DNA from 4 places in the Thalassotalea insulae genome. Region 3 is predicted to be linked to each of the others. Evidence: predicted binding sites of a transcription regulator. Region 3 holds the regulator's gene; each other region holds the start of a gene.
The links. Region 3 encodes LexA, which represses DNA repair genes until DNA is damaged. Its sites were predicted from a motif close to TACTGTATNNNNATACAGTA; they were not measured.
Positions count from the first base shown of each region.

Region 1: QQK06_RS12765 (DNA-methyltransferase) is a predicted target of LexA. The motif match lies at 3,824-3,843, and genes of this name have one in related genera.
Region 2: recN (DNA repair protein RecN) is a predicted target of LexA. The motif match lies at 3,498-3,517, and genes of this name have one in related genera.
Region 4: QQK06_RS03205 (DNA recombination protein RmuC) is a predicted target of LexA. The motif match lies at 2,827-2,846, and genes of this name have one in related genera.

Region 1 is NZ_BSST01000001.1:2,817,729-2,823,705, reverse strand. It holds gene QQK06_RS12785 (SagB/ThcOx family dehydrogenase) at 1-125, shown strand, start outside; gene QQK06_RS12780 (YcaO-like family protein) at 127-1,893, shown strand; one part of gene QQK06_RS12775 (IS3 family transposase) at 2,004-2,905, opposite strand; one part of gene QQK06_RS12775 (IS3 family transposase) at 2,905-3,130, opposite strand; gene QQK06_RS12770 (DUF3631 domain-containing protein) at 3,160-3,705, shown strand; gene QQK06_RS12765 (DNA-methyltransferase) at 3,859-4,560, shown strand; gene QQK06_RS12760 (hypothetical protein) at 4,603-5,001, shown strand; gene QQK06_RS12755 (DUF6575 domain-containing protein) at 5,003-5,977, shown strand, end outside.
Region 2 is NZ_BSST01000001.1:855,430-861,406, forward strand. It holds gene dnaK (molecular chaperone DnaK) at 1-1,521, opposite strand, end outside; gene grpE (nucleotide exchange factor GrpE) at 1,738-2,370, opposite strand; gene nadK (NAD(+) kinase) at 2,556-3,437, shown strand; gene recN (DNA repair protein RecN) at 3,545-5,209, shown strand; gene QQK06_RS04015 (outer membrane protein assembly factor BamE) at 5,360-5,713, shown strand; gene QQK06_RS04020 (RnfH family protein) at 5,940-5,977, opposite strand, start outside.
Region 3 is NZ_BSST01000001.1:2,255,025-2,261,001, forward strand. It holds gene gtfA (sucrose phosphorylase) at 1-1,253, shown strand, start outside; gene QQK06_RS10285 (LacI family DNA-binding transcriptional regulator) at 1,334-2,365, shown strand; gene QQK06_RS10290 (hypothetical protein) at 2,432-2,743, opposite strand; tRNA gene QQK06_RS10295 (tRNA-His) at 2,935-3,010, opposite strand; gene lexA (transcriptional repressor LexA) at 3,167-3,790, shown strand; gene coxB (cytochrome c oxidase subunit II) at 4,335-5,864, shown strand; gene ctaD (cytochrome c oxidase subunit I) at 5,877-5,977, shown strand, end outside.
Region 4 is NZ_BSST01000001.1:674,868-680,844, reverse strand. It holds gene pabB (aminodeoxychorismate synthase component I) at 1-625, opposite strand, end outside; gene QQK06_RS03215 (fumarate hydratase) at 776-2,305, shown strand; gene QQK06_RS03210 (TIGR02922 family protein) at 2,540-2,761, shown strand; gene QQK06_RS03205 (DNA recombination protein RmuC) at 2,864-4,294, shown strand; gene QQK06_RS03200 (GGDEF domain-containing protein) at 4,309-5,328, opposite strand; gene QQK06_RS03195 (GGDEF domain-containing protein) at 5,501-5,977, shown strand, end outside.

The DNA.
Region 1 (5,977 bases), 560 kb from region 3:
TATATTGTGAAGATGTCAATCTTAAATTTTGTGAGTACTGTGGGTTTAATCCTGACTATTTTCTATCCAGTGTCATAAATCATAAAAATCTTATCCCCTTAATATCTGCACGAGTAGGCTCTTAATATGTATTTTAGGCAGGACCTCGACGTATTTATTTTTCATCAGAGAATTATTTTTTATGAACCCAAGACAGATGCATATTTCGATTATACAAAAGTGGATGATGGCTTAATTTCATATTTTACCAAGAATACTGAATTCTGTATTAACCGTATTCATAAATCAGGAATAAATAAGACTCTATTCTCCAAATGCAAAAGTAAAAATTCAAATGCAATCGCTCCTTTTTATTGTCATAGCATTGATGATACAACGTCGGCTTTCAGAGTTGGCAGATTTGTTTCATTGTTTAGTAAGGCTAATGAGCAACTTGAAGTAGAGAATTTCACAAAGTTTATTAGCAGAAAATATGAAGCGACAATAATCAAACTAGTCACCAAAGGAGAAGGACTTAAGTTTGTGAGCTCAGATATATTCTCTTCTTCTGAGTTACGTACCAAAATTCATGGAATTTATGAGTATGAATTTCTCAAAAATGAATTCGTCAAACCTTTTAACTCGATTGTAGACAATGAAGAGAATTACTGGAGTGTAATCTTTGACGATATTATTGATACTGGTGTCATAAAGCCTTACATTGATCATTGGATAATTCGCAATAAAGAAGGTGATATCCTAAGTCATTTCGCTGCCGCATCACATAAATTAATTACGTTTTCCGATGACGCTGATGAAACTCAGTTTGGTACAGGGATAAGCGGTTCAGAAGCTGTGAGTAAAGCTACAATAGAAGGGTATGAACGTTATTGCTCAAGGTTGCTTCCAGATGACATCATAAAGGGAAGTGAGAAGTTCCTTAAAAAAAAGAACAATGTTATTAATATAGACAATTTAGTCTCTTATACTGAAGCTCAGAATATTAAGTGGAATGTAGCAATAAAAGAAGCACATGAGGAGAGGTCTTGGGTAAAGGTAAAGAGCTTTGAAGGTGAAACTTATCTTTGCCCTCTTGAAATGGTTTATTATGGTGATTTTGATGGCAATAGTATTTGCACTAGAAGCATAAGTTCTTCTAGTGGTATCGCAGCTCACACATCTATAGAAGAGGCCACTAAAAGCGCTCTTTTAGAGCTTATTGAGAGAGATGCCCTTTTGAGGCATTGGTATTCAAATACTCCCCCTCCAAAACTTAAAATTGATGATGAGACACCATTCACTTCTGCAGTTAGAAATATATTATCAAGTGTAAATATTAGCCTAAATGTATTTGTGCTACATATGGGGTTGTTTCCAACTTATTTGGCTATAGGTATATCTGAAGATGAGTCTTACAAATTTTCATCTGGTGCTAGTTGTAACCCTTGTTCAATTGAAGCAATAGATAAAGCGGTTTCCGAAGTGTTTATTTGTATGTCTCATAAAATACTTAATAGTAAAATAAACATTGAATTAATTGACGATAAAGCACACATAAAAACCCCTCAAGACCATGGGAAATTTTATTTTTCTGGCTATAACTTTAATAAAATATCCCACTTTTTTGAAAACTCCGATACTTATCCAAAATCAGATTTCTCAAACTCATTGGAAAATATCTTAAGCAAAACACGAGAAAATGGAATTAAACTTTACTATCGAGAGTTACATCCTAAAGATATAAATGAATATTCGAATAGAATAAAAGTTATTCGGGTAATATCCGAAGGTTTGATACCTATTACTTTTGGCTATCAGGCTGAACCTCTCGGAATGTCATGTATCCGCAATATTATTAATGAAGCAGTGGAAAAGGAAATCTTGGCAGGCGATATTGTTCATTTTTTTGCCTAACGACTCCCAGTGTTCTGCGCAACTAATTCAGGACACTTTTCTTAAGGAACTTTCTTCATACTCCACTGGCGATAGATCACCATTTGATCTTCCCCCGATTTTGTAGACTTCTAGCTTCCAGTTAAATACTGATTTTCATACTCTTCGGGAGACACATGGCCAAGGTGGCTATGTAATCGCTTACGATTGTAGAACATTTCAATGTAATCAAACAAATCTGCTCTAGCATCATTACGAGTCTCGTACACTTTTCGTTTAACACGCTCAGTTTTAAGTGAGTGAAAAAAGCTTTCTGCTACCGCATTATCTAAGCAATGTCCTCGGCGACTCATACTCGGTACTAGGTTGTTTGCCGTTAAGAATTCACGGTAATCACAGCTCGCGTATTGGCTGCCTTGGTCGCTGTGAACTATTACTTCATGTTTTGGGTTCCTGCGCCAAACAGCCATTAATAGTGCTTTGATCACTATATCTTTACTCATGTTCGGTTGCATCGACCAACCAATGATTTTTCGCGAGAATAAATCAAGTACTACAGCAAGGTACAGCCAGCCTTCATAGGTTTTGATATAGGTAATATCGGCTACCCAAGCCGTATCTGGCTCACTAACAACAAACTGTTGTTGAAGGTGATTGTCTGCTATTAATGCGGGCACAGTTGACTTGAAGTATCGCCTTTTATATCCAATATTAGCTTTTAGCTTGGCTTGCTTCATTAGACGAGCTACACGGTTTTCACCGCACGTTTCTCCCTTACGGCGTAATTCATGCGTAATACGTGGACTGCCATAAACACCACCACTCTCAACATAGCTTGCCTTGATGCGCTCAAGCAGCCTCTGGTTCTCTTGCTCACGTTTAGATAGTGGTTGTTTGAGCCAAGCATAGAAGCCACTACGGTGAACATTTAATGCCTGACACATTGCTTTGACGCGGTAGACTTCGAGTCGTGATTTTATGAACGCGTATCTTTCCTTGACTCGCTTGCAAAGAACGCGGCGGCTTCCTTTAATATATTCCGCTCTTCAGTCACGCGTTTTAACTCAGCTTTTAGCTTGCGGATTTCTTCCTGCTCTGCTGACTTCTTGGCTGGTACTTTAGTTTTCTTGACCCAGTAATACAGGGACTTATCGGAAATGCCTAATCGCTTGGCAACATCGGGCACAGAATAGCCTTTATCAACCACTTGGCGAACAGCTTCGTCTTTAAATTCTTGGGGATATTTATTATTACTCATAACATCTCTCATCATACTTCATTTTCTAAATAAAAGATGTCTACATTGTTAGGGGAAGATCAGACGTTTTTCAAGACATTAGAAGTAAGCTTGCTAAGTGGGCAATAGATAACACTTCAAACTTTATAAATCACAACTATGAAGACGTAACAGGCTTAAATGATAGAGCACAAGACAACTGGGAGCCTCTATTTGCTATAGCCAACTTAGTAAGTGACGATTGGTATGAATTGGCGAAGTCATCTGCAATAGAACTTTCAGGCTGTAATCAAGAAACACCTTCAATCGGTGAAGAGCTATTAAGTGATGTTGTTACTATTCTAAATGCTCATGAAGATGACCGAATCACTACAGAAGAGTTAATAGCTCAACTGTGTAACGATGATGAGAAACCATGGTTAACATTTAATAAAGGTAAACGGATATCACCTAGCCAACTTAGCAACAAATTGAAGCCTTTCAATATTAAGCCTTCTACTATCAGATTCGACGATAAAACCAAGAAAGGCTATTACCATATGGACTTTATGGATGTTATTGAAAGGTATGTGCCCTTGTCTTCTACAGAGGCGTAACATACGTAACATACGTAACAAAAGCCACTAACAAGTGGCTTTTGTATTACTTATAATTCAATACATTACCCCCAAAAAATATAAAAGAGTTTGATACTTTAGGCTAAAAAACCTAGAATACTGTTTTTTTATGCAGTGGTTTAAGGACAGAATTTGATAAACGCGAATGAAAAGGACTTAATCATTAGTCAAGATGACGCTGTAAGTTTCTTGAAGAATATAGAAACAGAAAGCATTGATTTAGTCGTAACAGATCCTGCATATGAATCATTGGAAAAACATAGAAAAGTTGGCACAACAACTAGGTTAAAAAAAAGTAAATCATCAAGTAATGAATGGTTTTCTATATTCCCAAACTCAAGGTTTGAAGAGCTATTTGAACAAATCTATCGAGTATTAAAGAAAAATACCCATTTCTATTTATTGTGTGATCAAGAAACAGCTTTTATTGTTAAGCCAATAGCTGAAAAATGTGGCTTTAAGTTTTGGAAACCGATTGTTTGGGACAAAATGAAAATCGGCATGGGATACCATTATAGAGCTAGATATGAATTTGTTTTATTCTTTGAAAAAGGTAAGAAAAAGCTAAACGACTTATCAATTCCAGACGTTTTAGCTGTCCCTAGAGTTTATAGAGGATACCCAACAGAAAAGCCCGTAGAATTAATGGACATACTAATTAAGCAAAGTACTATTGAAGGTGAAATTGTATGTGATCCTTTCATGGGCTCTGGAGCTACAGGTGTCTCTGCTTTAGCTTTAAGTAGATCTTTTTATGGTAATGATCTATCCGATAGCTCTATTAAGCACGCATCAGAGAGATTCGCTAACATTGAATCCCTCGATAAGAAATGATATAAATAGGCTCATAATTATTAAGGGATTAATAGCATTATTATGAATCAAGCAGTGACCGAGTGGCCAGCTAATTACCCTCAAAATGTTCCTCCACAAGAATCAAGTCCAGCTAATGGGCAATCTTATCGACTTGTTTGTCATAATCCGCCATTAAGAGCTGATTTTGCAACATCTAGAGAAGATGGATTGTGTTTAAGAGAGCCTTATACGGAACTTGAGTTTGTTTGCTCTTATGGAACGTCTCAATTTTGGAAACTTGAAGATATAAAGAAAACAAGAAGACTATTTCCTAAATTAAGAAAAAAGCTAATTGCTATAGGAGAGCTTACACCGTCATGTGGAAATATGCTTAATACATTTAGACCTAGCCATCACACCGTGTGGTACAAAATAACTGCACAACCTCAAAATAACTTTAGCGTTCTGGATGGGGTTTAGCATGTCAGTTCTCCCCAACACACCTTATTTTGGTAAATTAGAAATATCCCACGTATACGAATATTACGAAGGACCAAGACTTTTTAACGCAACCAACGGGGCAGGAAATAATTATATCGCTTTCTGGATAGACACAGATAATGAAAGTGATCACTGGTTGTACTCTTCAATAAGTGAAGAAAAGTTAGAGTTGTTGAATTCTGCAAAAATAAAACTAAGGGATATATATACTTACCCTGAAGATATACTCTTTAGGGTCAGAACCTTTTTTAACCCCAACATGCATTCTGAAATAGTTGCATTGTCTCCTAATCAAGTTACAGAAGAGATATTACCACCTAGCGATTTCTATCTGGAGAAAAGCGATACAGGTCAAGAGACTTTTGAAGTTAAGTCACTAGAGAATATTTCAGAACTTTATGTTAGAGGCTCTACTAATAAAACTAAGCCAACTCTTGGAGCTGTTGCAAAGGTATCAGACGCTTTTTCTAACTTGTATAAGTCAATTCTCAAAAAGCTCGACTATACTCCTTCTCCTTTAATTCCTGTTGATGCAAGAACAGGTTCATTCATTATTAGACTTAAGTCTCCAAAGATTAAAGAATGTATACCTATCATTTCTCAAGTTTTTAAGATTTTAAATGAAAATGACGACCCCTTTCCTGCTTTAAACGAGATAGGCGCTGATATAGGAGCTATTGAGAACCTCCTTGAAGAAGTCATAGACGGTAAAGTTAGAATTCAATTTAGCCAAGAAGACTTGTTTGAAGCTGAACTCAATATTTCAGAAGAGAAAGCAAGAAGTGCTCTAAGTACTTTAAAAGATCAATCTTCATCATTGATATCTAGCGCTCTCGTTCCTCAAGCCAATGATTTATACAAAGTTTTCAAAGTGGTAGAACTAAAAAGCAAAGGGGATTTCATAACGCCTCAAAGCATTGATTTAACAACAGATAGGCAAGTAGCGTACTACCTC
Region 2 (5,977 bases), 1.4 Mb from region 3:
TAAACCAGAAGACGCTTTAATAGTAATTTTTTGTTCTTTACCTGTGTTCTTGTCTTTGGCAGACACATGCAAGATACCATCAGCATCAATATCAAATGTCACTTCAATTTGCGGCATGCCACGCGGCGCAGCGTCGATACCTTCAAGGTTAAACTGACCTAAAGACTTGTTCGCTTGTGCTTGCTTACGTTCACCTTGTAAGACGTGAACCGTTACCGCCGCTTGGTTGTCCTCAGCAGTTGAGAACGTTTGCGATTGCTTCGTTGGGATGGTTGTGTTTTTATCGATTACCTTAGTCATCACACCGCCCATGGTCTCGATACCTAAAGACAATGGTGTTACATCTAATAATAATACGTCTGTTACATCACCTGCTAATACACCTGCTTGTACTGCAGCACCTGAAGCTACCGCTTCATCCGGGTTAACGTCTTTACGAGGCTCTTTACCGAAGAAATCAGATACCGTTTTTTGTACTAATGGCATACGTGTTTGACCACCAACCAAAATAACATCAGTGATATCTGAAGTAGATAAGTCAGCATCCGCTAGCGCAGTTTTTAATGGTTCTAATGTCGCTTTCACCATGTCTTCAACTAATGACTCTAACTTGGCGCGAGTCACTTTGATGTTCATGTGCTTAGGACCAGAAGCATCAGCTGTTACGTAAGGTAAGTTAACATCTGTTTGTTGGGCTGAAGAAAGCTCACATTTTGCTTTTTCTGCCGCTTCTTTAACACGTTGCATTGCAAGTGGATCATTCTTAAGGTCAAGACCTTGATCTTTTTTGAACTCATCGACAAGATAGTTGATCAAACGGTTATCGAAATCTTCACCACCTAAGTGGGTGTCGCCGTTAGTCGCTAATACTTCGAAAGTGTGCTCGCCTTCAACTTCATCAATTTCGATGATTGAGATATCAAAGGTACCACCGCCTAAGTCATAAACCGCAACGACTTTGTCACCTTTTGCCTTATCCATGCCGTAAGCAAGTGCCGCCGCTGTTGGCTCGTTGATAATACGTTTCACTTCAAGACCCGCAATACGGCCGGCATCTTTAGTTGCTTGACGTTGTGAATCGTTGAAATATGCTGGTACAGTGATAACAGCTTCAGTCACTGTTTCACCTAAATAGTCTTCAGCCGTTTTCTTCATCTTTTTCAAGACTTCAGCAGACACTTGTGGTGGCGCAACGTTTTTATCACGTGCAGTCACCCAGGCATCGCCGTTATCGGCTTTTACGATACCAAATGGCATAATGTCGATATCACGCTGAACTTCTTTATCTTCCCAGCGACGACCGATTAAACGTTTAATCGCAAATAACGTATTTTTAGGGTTAGTTACCGCTTGACGTTTAGCAGGTTGACCAACTAACGTTTCACCTTCTTCTGTGTATGCAATGATTGAAGGAGTTGTACGATCGCCTTCTGCGTTTTCAATAACACGAACTTTGTCGCCGTCTAGAACAGCTACACATGAGTTAGTTGTCCCTAGGTCAATACCAATAATTTTGCCCATCTTGAGGATCTCCGAATACTTAATAATAATAAAATCTGTTGATGAAGTTTAAATTGGGGGCGAGAAAATACTTTTCAACTACCCAAGGCGAAAAAATTTCACTTTTTTTACATTTTTTCACATCTGTTATAAGCGCTAAAACGCACTTACTAGCCAATAAAAACAAGAAACCAGACATAATGTCTGGTTTCTGTTAACCCATTTTTACTGATTTAGTTACGCTTGGGTATCAACACCCGCAGCTTTTGATACCATCACCATGGCAGGACGAATCAAACGACCGTTTAATTCATACCCCTTTTGCATTACTGCAATGACAGTGTTAGGAGCAACGCCCTCTACTTCTTGCATTGACATTGCCTGGTGTAATTCCGGGTTAAATGGTTGATCTTGTGGATCGACCGCTTTAACGCCAAATTTTTCTAAACCGGACAACAAACCTTGCAAGGTTAAGTTAACCCCTTCAAATGTTGCTTTTTGCTCTTCAGCTTCAGCATCAATAGTCGCTAGACCGCGCTCTAAGTTATCGACTACGGTTAACATTTCAGCAGCAAACTTTTCTAAGGCAAACTTACGTGCTTTTTCTACATCCTGAGCAGCACGACGACGAATATTATCCACTTCAGCTTTAGCGCGGATCACAGAATCTTTTTGATCGGCTACCGTTGATTGTGCAGCTGCTAATGCAAGTTCGAGTTCATTAATTTTTTCTTGCTCCACACTGATACTTTCAGCTGCAGTATCAAGCTGTTCACCCACTTGCTCTTCTGCTTGACCAATAATTTCAGCGGCTAATTCGTCTGCTGAAATATCTTCAGCGCTTTTATTTTCTGTTGACTCTTTAGTCATGAAAAAACTCCAAGGTAAATCGTTAAATGACGACCAATAAAAATAACAATGTTGCTAATTATGGGGGCAGCCTCAAAGGATTCAAGAACAAATGTTGATCATTTAGCAAAAAGTGAACTTTACAAGCGATAAAAATACAGCGAAACTGCTGATATCTGAGTAAAAATGCCTGTTATACTGAAAAAATGAGTCAACTTTATAAAATCATCGGCCTGATCGGAAAGCCAAATCATGCTGGTGCCAGCAACACCATCAATGCATTGTTTGAATTTTTAGTCGAGCAAGGCTACCAGGTTATCGTCGAAAGCTCTGTCGCTTGTTCAATGGATAAACAGGATTTGGCTATTCATAGCCTAACAGAAATTGGCGAGCTGGCTGATCTCGCTATCGTCGTTGGCGGTGATGGTTACATGCTTGGCGCTGCCCGCGTACTTTCTTGCTATAACATTGGCGTGCTTGGTGTTAATCGCGGAAACTTAGGTTTCCTTACTGATTTGTCGCCAACAGAATTCGCCGAGCCACTCAGCGAAATATTAGCCGGTAAGTCACGTTCAGAGCAGCGTTTTATCATTGAAGCAGAAGTCTATCGCCACGGAAAACTAAAAAGTTCTAACAGTGCAGTTAATGAAGCCGTATTACATGCGGGTAAAGTAGCGAGCATGATCGAGTTTGAGGTTTATATCGATAACAGCTTTATGTTTAGCCAACGTTCTGATGGCTTGATCATTTCAACACCAACAGGTTCTACCGCTTATTCTATGTCGGCCGGTGGCCCTATTCTAACGCCAAACCTCAACGCACTATCGCTGGTACCTATGTTTCCTCATACCCTGACCAGTAGACCAATTGTCGTCGATGGCAATAGTGAAATTAAACTGATTTTAGCCAATGAAAATTATGAAAACTTGCAGGTCAGCTGCGATGGACATGTGATTTTAGCGGTAATGCCGGGAGATGAAGTGATCATTCGTAAAAGCGAATATACCTTACGGCTAATTCATCCACTGGATCACAGCTATTTTAATGTCCTGCGCACTAAGCTCAGCTGGGGCAATAAACTTTATTAATCAGTGAGTTAATAAAATTATCGATAAAATATTACTCGCTAGTATTGCAAAAAATCCATTTACTGTATAAATTAACAGCTATATATTCATACAGTAAAATTACGCTTATGTTACTACACCTCAATATTCAAAACTTTGCTATTGTCCGCACGTTAGATATTGACTGGCGCCAAGGCATGACCACAATCACCGGTGAAACTGGCGCCGGAAAATCCATTGCCATTGATGCATTAGGTTTATGTTTAGGGGACAGAGCCGTCACCAATGTAGTACGGCCAAATTGCAAAAAGGCGGAACTGGCAGCGACCTTTGATATTAGTGGTAATACTGTGGCACAGCAGTGGTTAACAAATAACGATATCGCAGTAGATGATGATTGTATTTTAAGGCGCATTATTTCAAGCGAAGGCCGCTCAAAGGCCTATATCAATGGTAGTCAGGTACCACTTGCCCAATTAAAAGATATCGGCCGATTATTAATTAATATCCATGGTCAGCACGATCATCAGCTCATTATTAAGGCGTCAGAACAACGACAAATACTCGATGCTTATGCCGATCATCAACACCTATTGGCTGATGTAAAATTGCACTACCAGCAATGGAAACAATTAAATTACGAATATCAACAATTACAGGATAATCAGGCACAACGAGAAGCCCAACAGCAATTATTACAATACCAGGTTAGTGAATTAGATGAATTTTCACTAACAGAAGGTGAATTTGAACAACTGGAGCTAGATTATAAACGTCATAGCAACAGCCAATTTTTATTAGACAGCACCTTATCTGCATTGCAAAGTTTATCTGAAAACGAGCAATTTAATGCGCTGGATAACTTACGAAGCGCTTATGAGCAAATAAGTAAACTGGCGAGTGTTGATAATCACCTCGCCACGTTAGCCAGCCAATTGGAAGAGTCATTAATTCAACTAGAAGATACCTCGACCGAGCTGCAATCTTATTATCAACAACTTGAGTTAGATCCTCAGGCTTACCAAATGATTGAAGATCGTTATTCAACGGCCATTCAACTGGCAAAAAAACATCAGGTCGCGCCAGAGCAATTATTTACTCATTACCTAACACTTAAAAATGAGCTCAGTCTGATTTCATCAGACGAAACTAGGCTAACAGGAATTTTAACTGAGATAGCAGAAACAGAAGTTAACTATCGGGAGGCGGCAACAATACTTTCAGCTTCCCGCGCAAAAGCTGCGGCAACGTTAAGCCAGCGCATCAGTGACAGTATGAAAGAATTAAATATGGCCCATGGTCAGTTTGAAGTTAGTTTAACCGCTACTGTCAGCGATAAACTCAACTTGCATGGTATCGACGAAGTTAACTTTTTAATCAGCCTCAACCCAGGACAAGCACTGGAAGCGATGAACAAAGTTGCCTCTGGTGGTGAGCTATCCCGCATCAGCTTGGCAATGCAGGTAATATTGGCCGATAAAGTGGTGACCCCTACCCTGATTTTTGATGAAGTGGATGTTGGTATTTCTGGGCCAACCGCCGCTATGGTGGGTGACAAATTACGCCAGCTTGCCGCCAATACCCAGGTGATATGTGTCACTCATTTGCCGCAAGTAGCCAGTAAAGGACATCAGCAACTTTTCGTTACTAAATTAACCGATGGCGAACATACCGAAACTAAGGTAACGGAACTTAGTGAACAAGGGCGGGTCCAAGAAATTGCTCGATTACTGGCAGGTGATAGTATTACCGAGCATAGTCTGGCAAATGCTCAGGAGTTACTCGCCAGCTGATAACAGGAATTTTGTTCTCGCTGACAATGAACAAAACTGTACGCCAGAAACAAGGTTGCAAATTGACTAACAAGCGGTAAAAAAACTTTGTATCTCTTGGCGCGCTTAGTTATCATCCACGTTCACAAGTTAAAGGATAAGAAAAACACCATGTTGTATAGAGTTTTAGTCGCTGCATTTATCTTAAGCATTTCAGCCTGTTCAAGCTGGATTTATCGTATTGATATTCCACAAGGCAACTATTTAGAGCAAAGAGATGTCGACAAATTACAAATAGGTATGACTAAAGAGCAAGTTAAGTATGTCTTGGGCAGCCCGGTAGTTTTAGATGCTTTTAACCAAGACACCTGGCACTATGTTTATCGTTTTAAATCTGGCCGCAGTACAGATTACAACGCAGAAAAACATTTTGTTATAAAGTTTGCCGACAATAAATTAATCTCTGCTGAAGGCGATTTCACACTATCTGAAAACTTTAATACGCCGATGAATAACGATCAATAATCGTTTTACTCAGAGATACCGCCGTTCCTGTGCATTCATGCTCCCTCGGCATTACCTAACATGGATGTAGGTACTTAGTTTTTGTCTGGAACAAAAAACTGACCGTACATCCTCGGCTCTGGCATCCTGCTTCGCTCTACCTCCTGAATCCATGCAGTCGTGTACATAAAAAAGCAGCTACTATTAGCTGCTTTTTTAATGTCTGTCTCTCTGCGGTTATCAAGCACTATTCTGCTTTTGCCCGTAACGGATTAACCCGACCTC
Region 3 (5,977 bases):
TATTGGGAGAAGCGCATGAGTTAATGGCTGATCTTATCGTTAATCATATGTCGGCGCAGTCACTTGAGTTTAAAGACGTACTAAAAAATGGCAAAAAGTCACCGTTTTGGGAGCTTTTCTTAACAAAAGGTAAAGTTTTTCCTAGTGGTTTAACTGAGCAGCAACAGCAACAAATTTATCGTCCTCGACCTGGTAGTTGTTTTACCGCTTTTGACCTACCTGATAATGAAAGTGCGGAGTTCTGGACGACGTTTACCAGTAATCAGATAGATATAGATGTTAACTCTATCGTCGGGCGTGAGTATTTGTCTCGCATCTTAACCATCTTTGCTCAAAACAATATCAAGATGATCCGTTTAGATGCGGCTGGTTATGCTATTAAGAAGGCTGGAACCAGTTGTTTTATGATCGATGAAACCTTTGACTTTATTGATGAGCTAACCAAATCTGCGAATAAATTAGGCATGGAAACTTTAGTCGAAATCCATTCGTATTATCAAACTCAAATTGAGATCGCTAAACGGGTTGATCAGGTTTATGATTTTGCGCTGCCGCCGTTAATTCTACACAGTATTTTTAGTAGCAACTTTAATGCACTGATTCAATGGTTAACTATTTCACCGAAAAATTGTATTACTGTATTAGATACTCATGATGGCATAGGTATCATTGATATTGGTCCAATGGACGGTAAGCCAGGATTATTGACTGAGCAGCAAATAGATCAGTTGGTGGAGACGATTCACATTAATAGTGGTGGAGAGAGTAAAATGGCCACTGGCACGGCGGCAAGCAATGTCGATTTATACCAAGTGAACTGCACCTATTATGATGCGCTTGGTCAAAGCGATTATGGTTATTTACTAGCCCGTGCGATTCAGTTTTTCTCGCCAGGCATTCCACAGGTTTACTATGGTGGTCTGCTCGCTGAAACTAATGACATGACCTTGCTAGAGCAAACCAATATTGGTAGAGACATCAATCGTCCTTATTTAAATGACGCGCAGTTAGCGCAGGCAATTGAGAAGCCATTTGTAAAAGCCATGATGGCGTTAATCAAACTTAGAAATAGCTGCAGTGCTTTTGATGGTGTCTTTAGTGTCTTAGGGCAAGGTGCAGAAATCACGTTGGCGTGGGAGAATGAAGAGAGCCAGGCAAGGTTAACGATTAACTTACTAGACAAGTACAGTGTTATTGAATTAACCGAACGTGGTGAATCTACCCTTATTGATCTGCAAGAGCTGTTAGCCTAGCGTTTTGATAGTAGGGACGTTTTGCACTTTTTATGAAATAATGCCAACAAAATTAACGCTACTATTAACCCAAGGTAACCATGACAGCTAAGAAAATATGGACGCTTAAAAGTATTGCTAAAGAATTAGGGGTATCAAACGCCACTGTATCTAATGCATTTAATCGTCCGGATCAGCTTTCTAAAAAGCGCAGAGAAGAAATTCTTGCATCATGCCGAAAACTTGGTTATTCAGGGCCAAATAAGGCAGCACAATCATTGAGAAAAGGGCAATTTAATATTGCTGCCCTAGTATTGCCTGATAGCGTTGAATATATGATCACAGACCCGGTCGCTAGTAGTTTTGTTAAAGGGGTTTCTTCAGTACTAGAAAAAAATAAGGTCAACTTACTGTTATTTTCTGGTGTTTCGGACAGTATCGACAGTGTTGCTGATTTTGTTGATGGCTTTATTTGTTATGGTAGCCCACGTAACTCTGCTTTAATTGAACAGCTTAAACTTACTGATAAAAAAGTAGTGACCGCAGATTTTGATATTGACCGTAAAGCCTCGGTTGGTATTGACAATCAACAAGCGGCTTATGAAATAGCAAAACTTGCAATAAAAACTAAAGATGACGATGTAGCGATATTAGGGCTTAGGATCATTGATTCTCAGCTTACCAGCAGAGTATATGATTTACCTGAGCTGGATTTACACGCCTCTATTTCTCATCAACGTCTACAAGGCTATCGGCGGGCGATAGCGGAGTTAGGGGTTAATTTTAGGGAAGACAGGCTATGGAATATTCCAGAAAGTAATCATCATTACGCGTTAATTGCGGCAAAAGAAGCATTATCTTCCAGCCCTAGACCAAACGTGCTCTTGTGTATGAGTGATACAATTGCATTAGCGGCGTTAAAAGAAATTAATGCTATGGGGCTGAAAATACCTCAAGATATTAGAGTGGTTGGTTTCGATGGCATTGAAGAAGCAACTCGCTCAACCCCACCGTTAACTACTATACACCAACACAGTGAAGTCAAAGGCAATAAAGCCGCAGAGCTTTTTATTAGCCGAGCCACTGACACTATTACCATTCCCTATTATATTGAGAGTGGAAAAAGCTGTTAATTAGCAGAGTAATAACTGGAAAATTTTTATCGTGGCTTCTGGATGAACACAACAGTTAGTGTCTGTTTACCGTTTATCATCATGTGAGAATAGATAGTGCCATATCTCGGCAAAGCTTGCTTTTATTAGCCAATAAGTAAGTGAATGGTGGCGATGCTTTGCGCAAATTTCGCGCTTTTTATGATCTTGCTGTTGATGAATTTCTTTTAACTGCTCTTTGGAAGCTAAGTCTTTTTCTTGCGCTAGTTTTTTGTTCATCGCCTTATTAGCGCATTTGGCATAAGCCTTCCTTGCTTTAGCATCAAGATTTGCCAAAATACTGCCCGTTCCTTTGACCACTTTTCCTTTCACTATTTCATGTGAATGCAACATGCTCATGATAAAGCCCATATAGTTACCAACTTACATTAACTAAGACCGTATAACTTAAAGATTAGTTTCAGATATAAACGTAATGGTGCAATGGCAAAGCATGCCAAAAGTAATTTTAAATGAAAGGTTTAAAGATCAAAAATGCATAATTTTTGATCTGCAAGCACATGTAAGAAAAATTTGAGAGAGTAAAAGAATGGGGTGGCTAATGGGACTTGAACCCACGACAACCGGAATCACAATCCGGGGCTCTACCAACTGAGCTATAGCCACCACAGAAGAAATATGGTGCCTTTCTAAGGCGCGAGGATTGTATTGTATTTCGCAGTTAGTTGACAAGGAAAAGTTTTATAAAATTTTAGGACTTGCGATTATTTACAGCCTGTATACAATAACAGTGATACTGTGCAAACTTACAGGAAGTGCCAAATGTCTGAATTACGTCCTCTCACTCCTCGCCAAGAGCAAATTTTTGAATTAATAAAAGAAAAAATTTCCGCTACTGGGATGCCGCCAACGCGTGCTGAAATTGCTGATTTTTTTGGCTTTAAATCGGCCAATGCGGCGGAAGAGCATTTAAAAGCGCTGGCGAAAAAAGGTTATATTGAAATGTTACCTGGTACGTCGCGAGGTATCCGTCTGGCCGAAGAATTGATTGAAGAAGCCGGTTTGCCGTTAATTGGCCGGGTTGCAGCAGGTGAACCTATTTTGGCACAGGAACATGTTGAAGACAGGTATCAGTTAGACGGCAATTTATTTCATCCTTCGGCGGATTATTTATTGCGCGTTAATGGTGAAAGTATGAAGGATATCGGTATTTTGGACGGTGATCTCTTGGCAGTGCATCAAACTACCGATGTCCAAAATGGTCAGGTCATTGTTGCCCGGGTTGAAGATGATGTCACTGTTAAACGTTTTAAACGCGAAGGCAATGTTGTTTATCTACATGCTGAAAATGAAGCCTTTGCTCCGATTAAAGTTGATCTCACTACTCAGCACTTTAATGTTGAAGGCCTCGCCGTAGGCGTTATTCGTAATGCCGACTGGATGTAATATGATTTCATAATTATCCCAGCAGACTTTCTTTCTCCATGAGAGAAAGTCTACAAATCACACTTCTGTTTAAAAATTAAGCTATTAACGATATATTTCTAAGAATAATTATCATTTCCTCGTAATATTATTGCTATTAGATTGTTTTTTGTTCAAAAAATATCCTTGCGGTTTCTTAATATCTAAGATTTTTTAGAGTAATTGCACAAAAAGTAAACATTCTCTCTATCCCCTATCAGACGTGCGATCTAATTGTTTAGAGTTGTAACTCTATTGTTATTGTTAGCTTTTTTCTTAAAATTGTAAAAAATTATAAATTGACCTAGATCAAGAATTAGGTAATTCTAGGATAGAAAATGAACAAATATAATAATAAGGCGAACTTTTCACTGTACAAAAATTCGTCAGGAAAATAACAATAAAACATACACCAAAAACTAAGACATAAGAGCTAAGCATTACTATGTAACTTCAGTTTTGGAACTTAGAAGGGTAGAGGAGATGTCGAGTGAGTAGACGTAACCTAGGTTGGCTACTGTTAGGGATGATTCTTCCTAATATAGCTTGGGCGGAAACGCAGTTGAATCTTACCAAAGGTGTCACGGAAATCAGTAACGAAGTGTATGGATTACACATGTTCGTGCTGTATATATGTACCGCCATTGGTGTTGTAGTATTTGGCGCTATGATTTGGTCGATGATTTTTCATCGCAAATCTAAAGGAGCAAAAGCGGCGTCTTTTCATGAAAGTACAAAAGTCGAGATAATCTGGACGGTTGTGCCCATTCTTATTTTAATCGCGATGGCAGCTCCTGCCACTAAAACACTGATTGCGATGGAAAATAATGATGATTCTGACCTGACTATTCAGATCACAGGCTCTCAATGGAAATGGCATTATAAGTATTTTGATCAAGGCATAGAATTCTACTCAGTTTTATCTACCCCTCGAGAACAATTTCAAAACCAGCAGGGAACTGGGCAAGATAAAGGCGAACACTATTTATTAGAAGTGGATAAGCACTTAGTGATCCCGGCGAATAAAAAAGTACGTTTCTTAATGACCTCAGATGATGTTATCCACTCTTGGTGGGTGCCAGCGTTTGCGGTTAAACAAGATGCGAACCCGGGCTTTATTAATGAAGCTTGGACCAAAGTGGATAAACCGGGTATTTATCGCGGCCAGTGTGCGGAGCTTTGCGGTAAAGATCATGGTTTTATGCCTATTGTGGTAGAAGTCAAATCAGAAGCTGATTTTGATAACTGGCTCAATGAGCAAAAACAATTAATCGCTGATGCGAAAGCAGCTGAGGCGGCATCACTGAATGCGTCAATGTCAATGGATGAGTTAATGCAATTAGGTGAAACTACTTATAATGCCTATTGCGCGGCATGTCACCAACCAACTGGATTAGGTTTACCACCAGCTTTCCCTGCACTTAAAGGCAGTCCTTTGGCTACATCGGGCAGTGTCGCAGATCACATTAACGTTGTCTTTAATGGCCGTGCCGGTACCGGTATGCAGGCTTATGGTAAACAATTAAGCTTAAAAGAAATTGCAGCAGTCGTTACTTATGAGCGTAATGCTTGGGGTAACAATACTGGAGATGCAGTACAAGCAGCAGATGTTCAGGCTGTAGCCGGTGGTAGCCCGACAGCAGCACCAGTTAAAGAGGCAGTTGAGAAAGTGGTTGAACAAGTTACTGAAGCTGTATCTGAAGCGGCAACTGCGGTCAGCGAAGATTTATCTAAGCAATATACGCTTGATGAAATGATGACAAAAGGTGAAAAAGTTTATAACACTATGTGTGTTGCTTGTCATCAACCGACAGGTGCAGGCTTACCACCAGCGTTCCCACCATTGAAAGGCAGCCCAATTGCGGCCGGTGATATAAATGTCCATATTGATATGGTCGTCAACGGCAGTAAGAAGAATCCAGCGATGGCTGCGTTTGGTGCTCAATTATCTAAAACTGACATTGCTGCGGTAATTACCTATGAGCGAAATGCTTGGGGTAATAATACTGGTGATGTTGTACAACCCGCAGACGTTGATGCTGCAAGTGCTAAGTAGGGAGGCAGAATAATGACTACAGAAGCTATTCACGACTCGCATGGGCACGACGAACATCATGACCATAAAATGACGGGTATCAAACGTTGGTTATATACCACTAATCATAAAGA
Region 4 (5,977 bases), 1.6 Mb from region 3:
GGTAGCTGGCTTTGGTTAAGTTAGCTTGCCAAGGTGAAGTTAATTGAAACTGCGCGTCACTCATTACTTTCTGTGTCAGTGTTTTAATAAGAATGTCTTCTATTGCTGTGCGCTGATGTTCAGGGCAAACCAGAAAATATCGCTGATGGTGGTTATCAAAAATAAGCGCGTGATGATAAATCGCCATTGCCATTTCCGGCATATCTATATCACGTTTAGCATTAACAGGCAGTTGCTCAAATCGTCTGCCTAAATCATAACTAAAATATCCAACAGCGCCAGTGTTAAAAGGCAGCTCAGTGTCAGCGATTTCTATATCAGCAAAACTTTGTGCCTGGGTTTGTTGCAATAAAGCTAGAGGATCTTGGTTACTTGTTAGGGTGTTAACCAGTTTTTTATGCTCGTCATAATAATGTATTTCTGTGGTTTCCCCTTGCGTGGTTAGGGTGATTCTAGGCTGCCACACGATAATGTCATAACGGCTGTCGATATGTTGACTTTGACAAGAGTCTAGCCACATAGACCAGGGCTGAGCAGCCAAGTGAGCAAACAACTTACTTGGAGAAATAGTTTGACTAAAGTTTAAGGGAGCAGCCTTAATTATTACGTTAGAATGTTGCAGCAAGTTTGTTACCTAATCGTTGTACGGAGTTAGCTTTATAGTGGCGAGCCGTTGTTAAGCAGGGTATCATATCGGCAAAAATATAACTTTCAACATTTTCGCGTAAACGGTGGTAAATGTTATTAGCTACAACTAAAAAAGTGAAGGGCAATCATGGCTATCATTAAACAGCAAGACTTAATCGACAGTATTGCAGATGCATTGCAATATATTTCTTACTATCATCCACTGGACTTTATTCAGGCGCTGGAAAAAGCGTATCACAAGGAAGAAAGTCAGGCAGCGAAAGATGCTATCGCACAAATTTTGATTAACTCTCGGATGTCGGCGCATGGTAAACGTCCTATTTGTCAGGATACCGGCATTGTCACTTGTTTCGTTAAAGTGGGAATGGACGTGAAATGGGACAAAACCGATATGACAGTACAGCAAATGGTGGATGAAGGTACTCGTCGCGCTTATATGAATCCGGATAACCCGTTACGTGCATCTATTGTTGAAGACCCAACAGGCGCACGTAAAAACACTAAAGACAATACCCCGGCTGTTGTTCACCTTGATATGGTTGCCGGCAATGAAGTGGAAGTGATGATTGCCGCAAAAGGTGGCGGTAGTGAAAACAAAACCAAGATGGTGATGCTTAATCCTAGTGATTCGATTGCTGATTGGGTAGTGAAAACCCTACCAACGATGGGAGCGGGCTGGTGTCCTCCAGGTATGTTGGGTATCGGTGTAGGCGGTACTGCTGAAAAAGCCGCGGTATTGGCCAAAGAAAGTTTAATGGATCCTGTTGATATTCAGGAATTATTAGATCGCGGCCCACAAAATGCGGAAGAAGAGTTACGCTTAGAAATTTATGAGCGTGTCAATAAATTAGGTATAGGTGCCCAAGGTTTAGGTGGCTTAACCACAGTTGTTGATGTGAAAATTAATTCTGCGCCAACTCACGCTGCATCTAAGCCTGTGGTGATGATCCCTAATTGTGCCGCTACCCGTCATGTGCACTTTCATTTAGATGGCTCAGGTCCGGCAGATTTAACACCACCTAAGTTAGAAGAGTGGCCAGAAATTACCTGGGAAGTGGGTGAGAATGTTCGTCGGGTTAATGTTGACGGTTTAACTAAGGCAGATATTGCCGAGTGGAAAACCGGTGAAACGGTATTGTTGTCGGGTAAAATTTTAACGGGTCGTGATGCCGCTCATAAGAAAATCCAGGAGTTGTTGGCGTCAGGCCAGGGCTTACCTGAGGGCGTTGATTTTACTAATAAGTTTATTTATTACGTAGGTCCGGTGGATGCGATTAACGATGAAGCGGTTGGTCCTGCTGGCCCAACAACGGCGACTCGTATGGATAAATTTACTGAAATGATGTTATCGGATACCGGTTTACTGGGCACTATTGGTAAAGCCGAACGTGGTCCGGCAACGGTTGAAAGTATTAAAAACCATCAGTCCGTTTATTTAATGGCCGTTGGTGGTGCTGCTTATCTAGTGTCTAAGGCTATAAAAAAATCTCGAGTTGTTGCATTTGAAGAGCTTGGTATGGAAGCAATTTACGAGTTTGAAGTGGAAGATATGCCAGTCACGGTAGCGGTTGACAGCTCTGGTGAATCAGCTCATGTCACAGGTCCTGCAATTTGGCAGGCTAAAATCGAAGAATTAGACAGTCAATTATCAAAATAATTTTTCTGTACTAGTTATTGATTACGATGAAAAAACGCCTTAATGAGGCGTTTTTTTATTGCTTGCTGATTAGAAATTAATCATTTGTTTTTCTCATAATTAGCGATTCATGACTACACTTTAATTAGGTCATGTTGAACCTTGCGGTATAAATTTTATTCCATTTAAAAGTTCGACTTGCCTAAAGGAGCGCGCAACAGGTTGCGCTGATCAATAATAAAAGGGTGTGGTAATATGGAGACTAAGCTAAGAACAGTGACCATCATTTACTATAATGATATTTCCTTAGAATTGATGCATGAAGTGAAATGTTGTCGGCAAAATGAAAATGGCCGGGTGGTTATTCCTGAAGAGTATAAAGTGGGCAAGTCTATTATTGCGGTTTGCAATGGTGAAGTTGAAATATTGAACAAAATCGGTGATCGAGTACAAATGGATGATGCGGCAGAAAACTAAGTGCTGGCTAACTGGATCATTATTAAGATAAAAACATTAACCTGATTAAAAAAATATGCTCTAATAACTGGTAATAAATACAGTGTTTGTTGGAGTGTCTCCTTGAAATCTTTGATTGAATCCCTGCTTGTTTCTTTTGATTTATCTCCATTAGAGTTAGTGCTGTGCATAACTATGCTGCTCACTATTTTGCTATCTATTGGTTTTGGTATCTTGTTTTTTCAGTTAAAGCGAATCAATAACAACACTAATGCTGGTGATAATCACGCGCTTCAGTTAATCAATAAACTTGAACTGATGCAGGCGCTGTTAAGTAAAGAGCATCAGCAGCTACAACACAGTATTACGCAAAATCATCAGCAAAGTTCGCTCGCTGCTAATGAGTTAAAGCATGGTATCGATCAGCAGTTAGCCGACAGTAAAATAAAGTTACTACGTCAGCAAAGTGAATTGGCGGAAAAGCAGTTAACGGTGCAACATCAACACCAGCAGCAGTTTAATCAGACTCAATCAAAAGCGGTTGATCAGTTGGTTGAGCATTTAAATAAAGCCAGTGCGATGAATCGTGATGAACAGCGAAAATCCTTGCAAGCGTCGAGTGAACAAATTGCCGAGAAAATGAAAGAGCTAACAGCTGCCACTGACAATAAACTCAAAGAAATCAGTGAGCAGGTTGAAAAGCGTTTAGCGGATGGCTTTGATAAAACTACTAAAACCTTTAATGATATTTTAAAACGTTTAGCGTTAATTGATGATGCGCAAAAGAAGATCACAGAGTTATCAACCAATGTCGTCAGCTTGCAGGAGGTCTTGGCAGATAAGCGTTCGCGTGGTGCATTTGGCGAAGTACAGTTAAATTCACTGATCCGCAACGTCTTACCTGAGCAGCATTTTTCGTTGCAACATACCTTATCAAACGGAAAAATCGCCGACTGTGTGCTGTTTTTACCTGAGCCAACTGGTACCGTGGTGATAGATGCTAAATTTCCTTTAGAAAGTTATCGTAAAATGACGGATATCAATGTGGTGGAACTCGAACGTAAAGCGGCCGAGCGTCAATTTAAGGCAGATATTAAAAAACATATTAAAGATATCAGTGAAAAATACTTAATCGAGAAAGAAACCGCAGATGGTGCGATTATGTTTTTACCAGCAGAAGCGATATTTGCTGAAATACATGGTCATTACCCTGAGTTAGTGGAGTTTGCCAATAAGCAAAGAGTGTGGCTAACATCACCGACAACCTTGATGGCTATTTTGACAACGGCACGCGCAGTGATTAAAGATGAAGCAACCCGTGAACAAGTCCATATTATTCAAGCGCATTTAGCTGAGTTATCTGCTGATTTTGGCCGCTTTCGTACTCGCTTTAATAATCTGGCAAAACATATCGACCAAGCGGCTGGTGATGTTAAGCAAATTCATACGTCGGCAGATAAAATTGCTACCCGTTTCAGTAAAATAGAGCAGGTGGAATTACATAAAGCCGAGGTTGAAGAAATAGAAAATGCAAGTTTGAGTGTTACTAAGTAATGCCATAGCACTCTTTAATTGGCATTAGCACTTAGTACCCGGTTTCTGCCTTGGTCTTTTGCCTGGTATAGCGCTTTATCAGCCTGGTTAAGCAGGGTATCTAAATTATCGTTGTCCTTAGTTAAGCTAGCAACTCCGATGCTGACAGTACAATTAATTTGAGTATCTTCATCAATTAATATTGGATAGTTTGCGATCAGTTGGCAAAGTTTTTCAGCTAATAGAATTGCCTCTAAATTATTGGTATCAACTAGGGATAAGACAAATTCTTCTCCACCCAAACGAGCAAATAAATCTTGCTGGCGGATATAGTCTTTGATCAGCGAGCAAACTTGTTTTAAACAAGCATCGCCGGAAAAGTGCCCGTAGTTGTCATTAATTTGTTTAAATAAATCAAAATCTATGATCAGCACAGAAAATGAGCGTTGCTGTAATTTAGCCTGAGCCAGAGCTTGTTCGGTTTGTTGAAAAAAATAACGGCGATTTGCGATCCCTGTCAGAGCATCAGTGGTCGCCTGTGTTCTTAGTTGCTGTTCATTGTTTTCGATTTGTTTGACAAATAAGGTCAGCACTATGACTACTTCTATCATATTCACTAAAACAACAGATTGATAAATTAAATGGTTCATCTGTTCACTTAATTGCAGCAGCGGTGTGTTATTAGGGGTATTTTCGCAATATAAGTACAGCAGGCTAGCGAGCACGCTTAGGGCGATTTTTTCTGTTTTATCTTCAAGGTTGAATAACAAAAACGCGCCGGTTGGGACGAGAAAATAATAAAGGTGGAAGCCGGATAGATTACTGACATACAAATTAGTACAAATAGCGATATGCACCATTAACAGTATAAAAAGCCACGTTTTAGCGAGTTTGGCCTGGTGTTTAGCATTAAGATATAACGGCACCAGATATAAAAGGGTAAAGCCAAGATTAATCATGGCTACGGTAGTATGCTGTAGAACTAACAAATAATTGAGGGTATAAATCCCAGAGATCACTGTGGTTATCAGTGCAACAATATTGGTTAATTTTATTTTGTTTGCCTGAACAAAAGGAACATTGTTACAACCAAGCTGGGTGAGATCACTAATATTTATTACTCATTCTTATTACCAGTTCAGGCTCAATTATAGATGGTAAAACACTTTATCGATAGCTAAGATAGTAAGGTTTTAAGCCATATAGCAAATAAATGAGGGGTATCATTTGCTACAAAAATTAGAAGGGTTAAAAACCACCTTATGGACCGGTTTAGCGGTTTCGCTTACTTTTGCATTCGCGTTTTATTTACAAAATAAATGGCAAGTTAAACTCGCACTAATCGAACAAGTACTTTATGGCATTTTAGCGGTAGGCATTTTATTTTCTGCCCAATTTAGTCGTACTCGTATAACCTTATTACTAATAGCGCTCAGTCTATTCTATCTGGTTAAACAAGGAGTAATAGCTGGTAACAGCTGGCTTAATGCAAATCAACAATGGTTGTTTGTTGCGGTAATATTTGCTTTGGCCTATCTCATTTTAATTAAAGATCGCGGATTATTATCGATCCACGGTGTTATGCGTTTAATCGGTTTAACGTTATGTCTGGGCTTGGCTAAAGGCTGGCTATACGCCGTAGATTGGCTGGTACAATATAATCAGCAGCAACCGTTTATTGCTTTTGATATCGGCGCTATGGTG